Regions from separate parts of the Streptomyces sp. NPDC051136 genome, predicted to be linked through region 2. Evidence: riboswitches for the same ligand, from Rfam matches in the RefSeq annotation. Region 2 holds a riboswitch; each other region holds the start of a gene.

Region 1 (3,264 bases), on a different contig from region 2:
CGCCGTGCTCGCCGTCCTCGTGAACGGTCTGGTCCGCCGCAGCGACGAGCGCCTCGTCTCCGTGCGCGAGATCGCCGAGGCCGCCCAGCGCGCCGTGCTGCCCGAACCCGCCGAGCGGATCGCGGGTTTCGAGATCGCGGTCTGCTACCAGGCCGCGCAGGCCGACGCCTTCATCGGCGGCGACCTGTACGCGGTGCAGGACAGCGCCCGCGGCGTCCGGCTCATCGTCGGCGACGTACGCGGCAAGGGCATGGGCGCGGTCGCCGCCGTCGCCGTGGTGATCGGTGCCTTCCGGGAGGCCGCCGAGCAGGAGGCCACGCTGGAGGCGGTGGCGCAGCGGCTGGAGCGGGCGCTGGCGCGCGAGGGCACCCGGCGGGAGGGACTGGACGCCTTCGAGGGCTTCACCACCGCCGTGCTCGCCGAACTCCCGCACGGCGCCGGGACCGTCCGCATCGTCAACCGCGGTCACCCGCCGCCCCTGCTGCTCTACGCGGACGGGACGCTGGGGGCGCTGCCCGCCCGTGAGTCGGCGCTGCCGCTCGGCATGGGCGAGCTGGGCGTGTGGCCCGACCGGGCGGACGAGGTCGCCTTCCCCGGTGGCGCCACCCTGCTGCTCTACACCGACGGGCTGACCGAAGCCCGGGACGCGAAGGGCGAGTTCTACGATCCGCAGGCGCGGTTGTCCGGCCGCGTCTTCAGACATCCGATGACACTGCTGGACACCCTGGCCGAGGACGTGCGCCGGCACTCCGGGGGCGGCATGGCGGACGACATGGCGCTGCTCGCCGTACGGCGGCCCCGGCGGGGCGATCATGATCATTGTCACGAGCCGTGACGGGGCGACCTCCCTGCGCATAACGGTTGACGCACCGTCAGAAGAAAGTGGCGTGAAGGGGAATACCGACGCCGGGTCAACTCGCCCAGATTTCACCGGCCCTGAGGGGTAAGTCCCGGCCGTTCTCGTTAACGATCAAGAGGAACGGCTTGGAATCGGAGGCTCGGGTCTATTAACGTTCGATAACGCAGCGCGGTCGTCCCAGCCGTCACAGAAGGCGGCTCCGTGCGCACGCGCCGAATCCCGCAAGGGAACCGGGGAACCACCACATTGGGGTGAATCGGGCGTATGCCGCCGTGGAATCACGGTCGGCGCACACCCGTAGGAGACCTTCCTGCTCCGAACCCGTCAGCTAACCCGGTAGGCGAAAGGAAGGAAAGGAGTACGCCCACGTGGCGTCCAACCGGCCTGCCCCCGAGGCCCCGTTCGTGCCCAGCGGGCACGGCACCGACACGTTCGGCTACGACGCCCACCGCGCCGAAGAGGGCCCCTGGGAGGAGTGGAATCCCACCGAGGAGTCCATCCGCCCCGTGCGCGGCCGGCACCGCGTCGCCAAGCAGCGCGGCGGACTCGCCCGCAGCTCCACCGTCCTCGGCGTCGGTGTCATAGCCGCCGTCGGCGCGGGCGGCATGGCCAGCGCGCAGACCGGCAAGCCGCCGGTGTCCATCTCCATGCCCGACCTGCCGAACGTCGGCTCGCTCATGCCCGGCGGCGACGAGGAGCCGGAGCCCGAGGGTTCCGCCACCCCGCTCAGCGGCATCGGCGTCACCGCCGCCGCGGACACCGGCGAGGGCACCTCCGCCGCCGGCGCCGGTGAGTCGCTGCGGGCCCGGATCATGGCGCAGGCCGAGCAGCAGCAGGCCCAGGTCGAGTCCAAGGCCGCCGCCGAGGCGCAGGCAGCGGCCGAGAAGAAGGCCCAGGAGGCCGCCGCCGAGGCGGAGAAGAAGGCCGAGGCCAAGGCCGCCGCCGCCAAGAAGAAGGCGGAGGAGGAGGCCGCGAAGAAGGCCGAGGCCGAGCGGCTCGCGAAGCTGGCCAAGCAGTACACGCTGCCGACCTCCTCGTACACGATCTCCTCGACCTTCAACCAGGCCGGCTCCCTGTGGGCCTCGGGCCACCACACCGGCCTCGACTTCGCCGCCCCCACGGGCACCCTGCTCAAGGCGGTCCACAGCGGCACGATCACGTCGGCCGGCTGGGACGGCTCGTACGGCTACAAGACCGTGCTCACCCTCGACGACGGCACCGAACTCTGGTACGCGCACCAGTCGTCCATCAACGTCAGCGTCGGCCAGAAGGTCGCCACCGGCGACGTCATCGGCCGCGTCGGCGCCACCGGCAACGTCACCGGCGCCCACCTGCACCTCGAGGTGCACACGGCCGACGGCTCGGGCATCGACCCGATGGCCTGGCTGCTGGGCAAGGGCCTCACTCCCTGACCCGCTCCGCTGACCCACCCGCACCACCGGCCCCCGGCGGTCCTGACGGAATCCCCCCGACGTCAGGGCTGCCGGTTCGCGGTGGTTTTGCGGGGTTTTTGCGGGCCTCGCGGAATGACCTGCTCCGGTACGGTCGTTGACTCCCTACATGACTTCTCTGCGCAAGCTCGGCTCCTCCGACCTCGAGGTCTTCCCGCTGGCCCTCGGCGGCAACGTCTTCGGCTGGACCGCCGACCAGGACCGGTCCTTCGCCGTCCTGGACGCCTACACGGCGGCCGGCGGCAACTTCGTCGACACCGCCGACTCCTACTCCGCCGGGGTCGACGGCAACAGCGGCGGCGAGTCCGAGACCGTCCTCGGCAAGTGGCTCGCGGCCCGCGGCAACCGTGACGACGTCGTCCTCGCCACCAAGGTCAGCCAGCACCCCGAGTACCCGGGCCTGTCCGCCGCGAACATCAAGGCGGCGGCCGACGCCTCGCTGCGCCGTCTGGGCACCGACCGCATCGACCTCTACTACACCCACTTCGACAAGCCCGAGGTGCCGGTCGAAGAGATCATCGGCGCCCTCGACGGCCTGGTGAAGGCGGGCAAGGTGCGGCACATCGCCGCCTCCAACATCTCCGCCGAGCGGCTCGCGGAGTCCCTGGAGTTTTCCGACCGCGAGGGCCTCGCCCGGTACGTCGCCCTCCAGCCGCACTACAACCTCGTCTCCCGCGACACCTACGAGGGCGAGCTGAGCGACCTCGCCGAGCGGGCCGGTCTCGCCGCCGTGCCGTACTACGCCCTCGCGTCCGGGTTCCTCACCGGCAAGTACCGGCCCGGCACGGCCGTGGACAGCCCGCGGGCCGGCGGTGCGGCGAAGCACCTGGAGAGCGAGCGCGGGCGCCGGGTGCTGGCCGCCCTGGACGAGGTCGCCGAGGCCCACGACGCCCCCGTGGCCACGGTCGCCCTGGCCTGGCTGGCCGCCCGGCCGACGGTGGCGGCGCCGATCGC
Region 2 (3,264 bases):
ACGCGGCCGGCCGCGGCGGTCAGCGCGGCCACCGCCAGTTCGAACCGTTCGGCGACCTCGTCGGGGTCGGTGCCGGGCCGGATGATGTCGTTGCCGCCCGCCGCGAACGAGACCAGGTCCGGCGCGAGGGCCACGACCCGCGGGACCTGTTCGGCCACGATCTGGTCGAGGAGCCTGCCGCGCACGGCGAGGTTCGTGTACGTGAAGCCGCCCTCGGGGCGCCGGTCCGCGAGCAGTACGGCGAGTCGGTCGGCCCAGCCGACGAACGCCCCGTCGGGACCGGGGTCGCCGACGCCTTCGGTGAAGCTGTCCCCCACCGCCACGTACGACCCGATCACTGCTCTGCTGTCACTCTTCGAATCGTCTGCCACGTCGGCCCATGATTCACCTTGGAATGTGACCTACGCGACCGTAGGGCGGGGTTGACGGGCGGTGAGAAAGGCCACGCCTAAAGTGTTCGTCAATTCCGGAATACGCCGAAGGCCGGACCCGGGGATCGGGGTCCGGCCTTCGGGGCGCGAGGCCGCGCGGAAGCGGGTCGTCAGACGGAGACGCCGTGCGAGCGCAGGAACGCGATCGGGTCGATGTCCGAGCCGTAGTCCGGCGTGGTGCGGATCTCGAAGTGCAGGTGCGGGCCGGTCACGTTGCCGGTGGCACCCGAGAGGCCGACCTGCTGACCCGCCGTCACCGACTGGCCGGCGGAGACGGAGAGCGAGGAGAGGTGGGCGTACTGGGCGTAGTGGCCGTCGGCGAGCTGGATGACGACCTGGTTGCCGTACGCGCCGCCCCAGCCGGCCGAGACGACGGTGCCCGCGCCGACGGCCTTGAGGGAGGTGCCGGTGGGGACGACGAAGTCGGTGCCGGTGTGGTAGCCGCTGGACCACATGCTGCCGGACTGGTGGTACGGCGTGCCGACGGTGCCGCCCGCGACCGGGGAGGTGTAACCGCTGGTGGTGGCCGCGGACTGGGTGCCGGTGCCGGCGGACTCGGACGACTCGGAGGAGTCCGAGGAGGAGGTCTTCTCGGCGTCCGTCGACTTCTGGGCCGGCTTCTCGGCGGGCTTGTGCGAGGGCGCCGAGGACTTGGCGGCCTGGCCGCCGATGGACAGTTCGAGGCCCGGGTGGATCAGCGACGGGTCGGCGCCGACGGCCTCGCGGTTGTCCGCGTACAGCTTCTTCCAGCCGCCGTCGACGTCCTGCTCGTCGGCGATCTTCGACAGGTAGTCACCGCTCTTCACGGTGTACGTGCGGGCATCCGCGTTCTTCTCGGAGCCGCTCGCGGCGGTCTTCTTCGCCGACGTCGCCACGGACTGCACGGCCTGCTCGGAGACCGAGTGCGCCGGAGCGGCGTTGGCGGCGGCGGCGCCCATCAGCGGGAGCGCGAGCGCGGCGCCACCGGATCCGGCGATGGCGATGGTGCGGGTCAGGCGCATGGCCCTGGTACGGCGGTGCTTACCCTTCGCGGGCATGGCGAATTCCTCTCCGGCGCCTGCGAGGTGAGCTGTCGGGTGCGGGCTGGAGATGCCCGGCCGCGTCGAAACGCGGCTTTACCCCAAGCCGTTCCGGGAACCGGAACAGGCAGTTCTACCTGTGGGTCCCCCGCTCCTGCCGGGTACGGGTGGTCGATGAGTGCGGGCTCCGGTCGGCGGCAGGATTAGGCGTCCGTCCGGATCGGTGGTGAACGTAAGGGACCGGGACACGCACGGACAAGCGTGGGATTCCTTGGACGGGTGTTCCGATTGATCCTTTACGGGAACAAGCGGTAACCCTGCGTCGATTTCCGCCACCCCGCCTTTCCTGAAAGTCCTTGAGAACCAACTGAATTACGTGAACATGACGGACAACGCACCGTCACGGATATGACGCTGCTCACGCGCCCCTTTTCCAGCCTTCGCCATTTCAGGGCCAGTTGTCATCAATCCACCAATTCGGACAGATAACTCTTATCCGCCCGCAACAGCCCGCACCGAACGGCTTTCCCGTACGGGTGATGCCGTATCGTCGAGGTGCCCGTCGGCGAGCAGCGGCGGCGGCGCCGAGTGGGAGGAGCCCCCCGTGACGCAGCAGGTCCCGTCGACCGAACCCGAGCTGACCGGAGTGCGCAACTTCCGGGACCTGGGCGGACTGCCGACCGTGGACGGCCGGCGGGTGCGACAGGGCGTGCTGTTCCGCAGCGGCCACCTCGCGCACGCCACCGGGGAGGACACCGCCTTCCTGGCCACGCTGGGCCTGCACACGATCTTCGACTTCCGCAACGCGGCCGACCTGAAGCTCGAAGGGGCGGACGTCGAGCTGCCGGGCGTGCGCAACGTGAACCTGCCGCTGAGCGATCCGGCCGACGGCGCCGAGTTCTGGAAGATGGTCCGTGACGGAGACCTCGACCAGCTGCGCGAGCTGCTCGCCGACGACAAGGCGGCGAACCGGATGATCCACTCCTACCGCACGATGGTGACGGAGCGCACGGAGGAGCACTCCCGGGTCCTGCACGCACTCGCCGAGGACAGCGTCCCCGTACTGATGCACTGCGCGGCGGGCAAGGACCGGGCGGGTCTGTCGATCGCGGTCACCCTGCTCGCCCTGGGCGTCGAGCGCGACGCAGTCGTCGAGGACTACCTGAAGTCGAACGCCGCGCACCGCCGCTACAAGGTGCGCCGCAGCGGCTCCGCCGCCTCCGCCTACTCCCCCGAGGTCATGGAGCTGCTCAGCCCTCTGTTCGACGCGCGCGCCGAGTACCTGGCGGCGGCCCTGGAGACGATCGAGGAGACCTGGGGCGACGTCGACGCCTACCTGGAGCGGGGGCTGCGGGTCACGGCCGGGACCCGGGAGCGGCTGCGCGAGCGGATGGTGGACTGAGCCACCCGCCGGCGCACGACGTCACCTGGCGCCCACCTCGAACAGTAGGTAGAGGAAGCCGCCGAAGACGTGCCCGAGGGCGATGTAGACGAGCAGCCGCACCCACAGGGCGCGCGGGAACTTGTCCTCCATGGTGCTCATGGCGTCTCTCCAGGGGTCGGGCCGAGGCACAGGGCGGCCGTCGGGCTCTGCAGCAGGGTGTGGACGAAGAGCAGCTCGACCCCGTCGGGGTCCCGGGCCGCGATCCGGTGCGGGGTCATGGAGTCGAAGTGGGCACTGTCCCCCGCGGTGAGCCGGTGCTCGGTGTCCCCGAGGCGCAGGCGCAACCGGCCCCGCAGGACGTGCAGCCATTCCTCCCCGGGGTGCACCCGCACGACGTCGCCCTGCGAGCCGTACGGCACCTGGACGCGCA
Region 3 (3,264 bases), on a different contig from region 2:
CCAACCCCGCCCGCCGCGCCGCCAAGGAGCTCTCCAAGGAGCTGTTCCCGGCCGACTCGCGCATGTCGCGGCCGCGTCAGGGCACCGAGGAGACCGTCGCCGCCATCGACTCGGCGGCCGTACGCGCCTTCTACGAGCGGCACGTCCGCCCGGCGACGGCCACCGCCGTGGTCGTCGGCGACCTCACCGGCGTGGACCTCGACGCGCTGCTCGGCGACACCCTGGGCACCTGGACCGGTTCGGCCGCCGAGCCGCGCCCCGTGCCCCCGGTGACCGCCGACGACCGCGGCCGGGTGGTCATCGTCGACCGTCCCGGCGCCGTCCAGACGCAGCTGCTGATCGGCCGTACCGGCGCCGACCGGCACGACCGTGTGTGGCCCGCGCAGGTGCTCGGCACCTACTGCCTCGGCGGCACCCTCACCTCCCGTCTGGACCGCGTCCTGCGCGAGGAGAAGGGCTACACCTACGGCGTCCGGGCGTTCGGCCAGGTCCTGCGTTCCGCGCCGGACGGCACGGGCGCCTCGATGCTCGCCATCAGCGGATCCGTCGACACGCCCAACACCGGCCCGGCCCTGGAGGACCTGTGGACGGTGCTGCGCAAGCTCGCCGCGGAGGGGCTCACCGACGCCGAGCGCGACGTGGCCGTGCAGAACCTCGTCGGCGTGGCGCCGCTGAAGTACGAGACGGCGGCGGCCGTGGCGAGCACCCTGGCCGACCAGGTGGAGCAGCACCTGTCCGACGACTTCCAGGCAACGCTCTACCGTCAACTCGCCGCCACGGGCACCGTGGAGGCCACGGCGGCGGTCGTGAACGCCTTCCCGGTGGACCGCCTCGTGACGGTCCTCGTCGGCGACGCGGCGCAGATCAAGGAGCCCGTCGAGGCCCTCGGCATCGGTGAAGTCACCGTGGTGGCGGCCGAGTAGCGGCACACGCGTGCGGCGGCCCTGGTGACCGGAGTGTCACCAGGGCCGCCGTTTGTCCGGATTGGGGGAGTGATCACCGTCTGCCCTGTGGCGTGCACTACAAAATCCCTGTTGCGTTTGAGAATTGAACACAGCCGCGTTTAGCGTCGTCCGGGCTGTTCGTCAGGCAGTGCGCCGCACCCGCGGCACCGGACAGTCATCGCCGAGTCCCCGTACGGCGCGAGCCAGGGGAGCCGGGGACCCATCGCAGTCCCTGGGGTGAATCGGACGCCCGCGCCCACGGCGAGGGGGTCCGTAGGAGACCTTCCTGCTCCGAACCCGTCAGCTAACCCGGTAGGCGAGAGGGAAGGAAAGGACAAGCCTCTACATGGCGTTCACGCGCGCCACCGGGAAGCACCGCCGTCCTGGACGGGTGCACCGCACCACCGCCCGCGCCGCGGGAGTCGCGGCCCTCGCCACCACCGGTGTCGTCGGCACCCTCGCCGCTCCGGCGCTCGCCGCGGAGCCCGCGGTGGAGCAGAGCGGCATCACCCCGGTCGTCACCATCGGCGGTTCCGTGGCCGACGAGATCGACGCCCAGGCCGTCGCCCAGCGGCAGGCGGCCGTGGACGCCGCCGCCCGCGAGGCGGCCCAGGAGGCGGCCCGCGAGCGGGCGGCCGAGGCGGCCAAGGAAGCCCGCGAGGCCAAGGAGCGTGCCGCGCGCGAGGCGGAGCGCAAGCGCCTCAACACCTTCGTCGCGCCGATCACCGCCTCCTACGTCTCCACCGCCTACCAGGCCGGCAGTTCCCTGTGGTCCTCCGGCAGTCACACCGGCATCGACTTCCACGCCTCCAGCGGCACCTCCGTGCACGCGGTCGGCGTCGGCACCGTCGTCGAGGCCGGCTGGGGCGGCGCCTACGGCAACCAGGTCGTGATCAAGATGCACGACGGCACGTACACGCAGTACGGGCACCTGTCGTCGATCGGCGTCTCGGTCGGCCAGTCGGTCGACGCCGGTCAGCAGATCGGCCTCTCCGGTGCCACCGGCAACGTCACCGGGCCCCATCTGCACTTCGAGGCCCGTACGAGCCCCGAGTACGGCTCGGACATGGACCCCGTCGCCTATCTCCGTTCCCACGGCGTGAACGTCTGACAGCGGCACCCTCCCGAAAGCCCCGGCTTCCCGAGCCGGGGCTTTTCGCATTTAATAACGCTTGATTGGCCGGTGGTTGCGCAACGCGCGTCAATCGTCGACGCTTCACGGGGGTCAAAGGGGAGGTCGGTCATGCGTATTCCGGCGCATTCGGTGTGCACGGCGATCCGGGACGACATCGTCTCCGGCGTACACGGCCGCGGGAGCCGGCTCACCGAGGAACTCCTCGCCGGCCGTTACGGAGTCTCCCGGGTGCCCGTCCGCGAGGCGCTGCGCACGCTGGAGGCCGAGGGCTTCGTGGTGACCAGGCGGCACGCGGGCGCGTGCGTCGCGGAACCGACCGAGCGGGAGGCCGCCGACCTGCTGGAGGCGCGCGCGCTCCTGGAGCCGCTCGGCGCTTCCCGGGCCGCCCGGCGGCGCACCGAGGCCCACCTCAAGGTGCTGCGCGGCCTGGTCAGGTTGGGGCAGGAACGGGCCAGGCAGGGCACCGGCGACGACCTGCGCTCCCTGGGCGGCTGGTTCCACGAGACTCTCTCCCGGGCGGCCGGCAGCCCTTCTCTGACGGCGCTGCTCACCCAGCTCCGCCACAAGATCGCCTGGATGTACGTCGTGGAGGCCCCCGCCGGGCCGGTGGAGTACTGGGCGGAGCACGGCGCGATCGCCGACGCGGTGGCCCGGGGCGACGGCGAACGCGCGCGGGCGCTCATGACCCTGCACGTCGAGCGGTCGGCGTCCGCGCACCGCCTGCGCTTCGCCTCAGGCGACGGACGGACGGGACCGGTGAGGAATGTGCAACATTCCGTAAACACGGCGATCTCGCGGCGGTAACACGGGTGCCTTACACAAAAGGGTGGCTGATTTTCGGCCGTGCTTTTCCCGCTGCCTCGTAAATGTGTGGCGGGCGTGAATATCTGTCCGGTCCGGGTCGGCCGACAAAAGACGAAAGGCCCGGCCGGTGTCCGGCGAGCCTTTCGGTGCTGCTGTTCGTACTGCCGTACTGCCGTACTGCCGTACTGCCGTACTGCCGTACTGCCGTACTGCCGTACTGCCGTACTGCCGTACTGCCGTACTGCCGTACTGCTGTATTGCTGTCCCGTGCTGCTGTCCGTCAGACGGTCTCGGGAAGCTCCTCGAGCCCCTCGGCGACCAGCTTCGCCAGCCGCTCCAGGGCGGCTTCGGCACCCTCGGCGTCGGAGGCGAGGATGATCT

What was found. Region 2 has a riboswitch for cyclic di-AMP ahead of ACIBCJ_RS00630 (LysM peptidoglycan-binding domain-containing M23 family metallopeptidase). Riboswitches for the same ligand answer to the same signal wherever they lie in the genome.
Region 1: linked by a shared signal. The riboswitch ahead of ACIBCJ_RS35480 (M23 family metallopeptidase) and the one ahead of ACIBCJ_RS00630 (LysM peptidoglycan-binding domain-containing M23 family metallopeptidase) in region 2 are both predicted to bind cyclic di-AMP.
Region 3: linked by a shared signal. The riboswitch ahead of ACIBCJ_RS24480 (M23 family metallopeptidase) and the one ahead of ACIBCJ_RS00630 (LysM peptidoglycan-binding domain-containing M23 family metallopeptidase) in region 2 are both predicted to bind cyclic di-AMP.

What each region holds. Positions count from the first base shown of each region.
Region 1 is NZ_JBITFE010000018.1:27,592-30,855, forward strand. Features, by position in the region: gene ACIBCJ_RS35475 (PP2C family protein-serine/threonine phosphatase) at 1-835, shown strand, start outside; cyclic di-AMP (ydaO/yuaA leader) riboswitch at 1,060-1,216, shown strand; gene ACIBCJ_RS35480 (M23 family metallopeptidase) at 1,228-2,271, shown strand; gene ACIBCJ_RS35485 (aldo/keto reductase) at 2,420-3,264, shown strand, end outside.
Region 2 is NZ_JBITFE010000001.1:154,262-157,525, reverse strand. Features, by position in the region: gene ACIBCJ_RS00635 (SGNH/GDSL hydrolase family protein) at 1-338, opposite strand, end outside; gene ACIBCJ_RS00630 (LysM peptidoglycan-binding domain-containing M23 family metallopeptidase) at 542-1,468, opposite strand; cyclic di-AMP (ydaO/yuaA leader) riboswitch at 1,473-1,630, opposite strand; gene ACIBCJ_RS00625 (tyrosine-protein phosphatase) at 2,055-2,852, shown strand; gene ACIBCJ_RS00620 (DUF6126 family protein) at 2,874-2,993, opposite strand; gene ACIBCJ_RS00615 (XRE family transcriptional regulator) at 2,990-3,264, opposite strand, start outside.
Region 3 is NZ_JBITFE010000008.1:354,611-357,874, reverse strand. Features, by position in the region: gene ACIBCJ_RS24485 (pitrilysin family protein) at 1-923, shown strand, start outside; cyclic di-AMP (ydaO/yuaA leader) riboswitch at 1,114-1,278, shown strand; gene ACIBCJ_RS24480 (M23 family metallopeptidase) at 1,291-2,055, shown strand; gene ACIBCJ_RS24475 (GntR family transcriptional regulator) at 2,188-2,883, shown strand; gene ACIBCJ_RS24470 (HPr family phosphocarrier protein) at 3,164-3,264, opposite strand, start outside.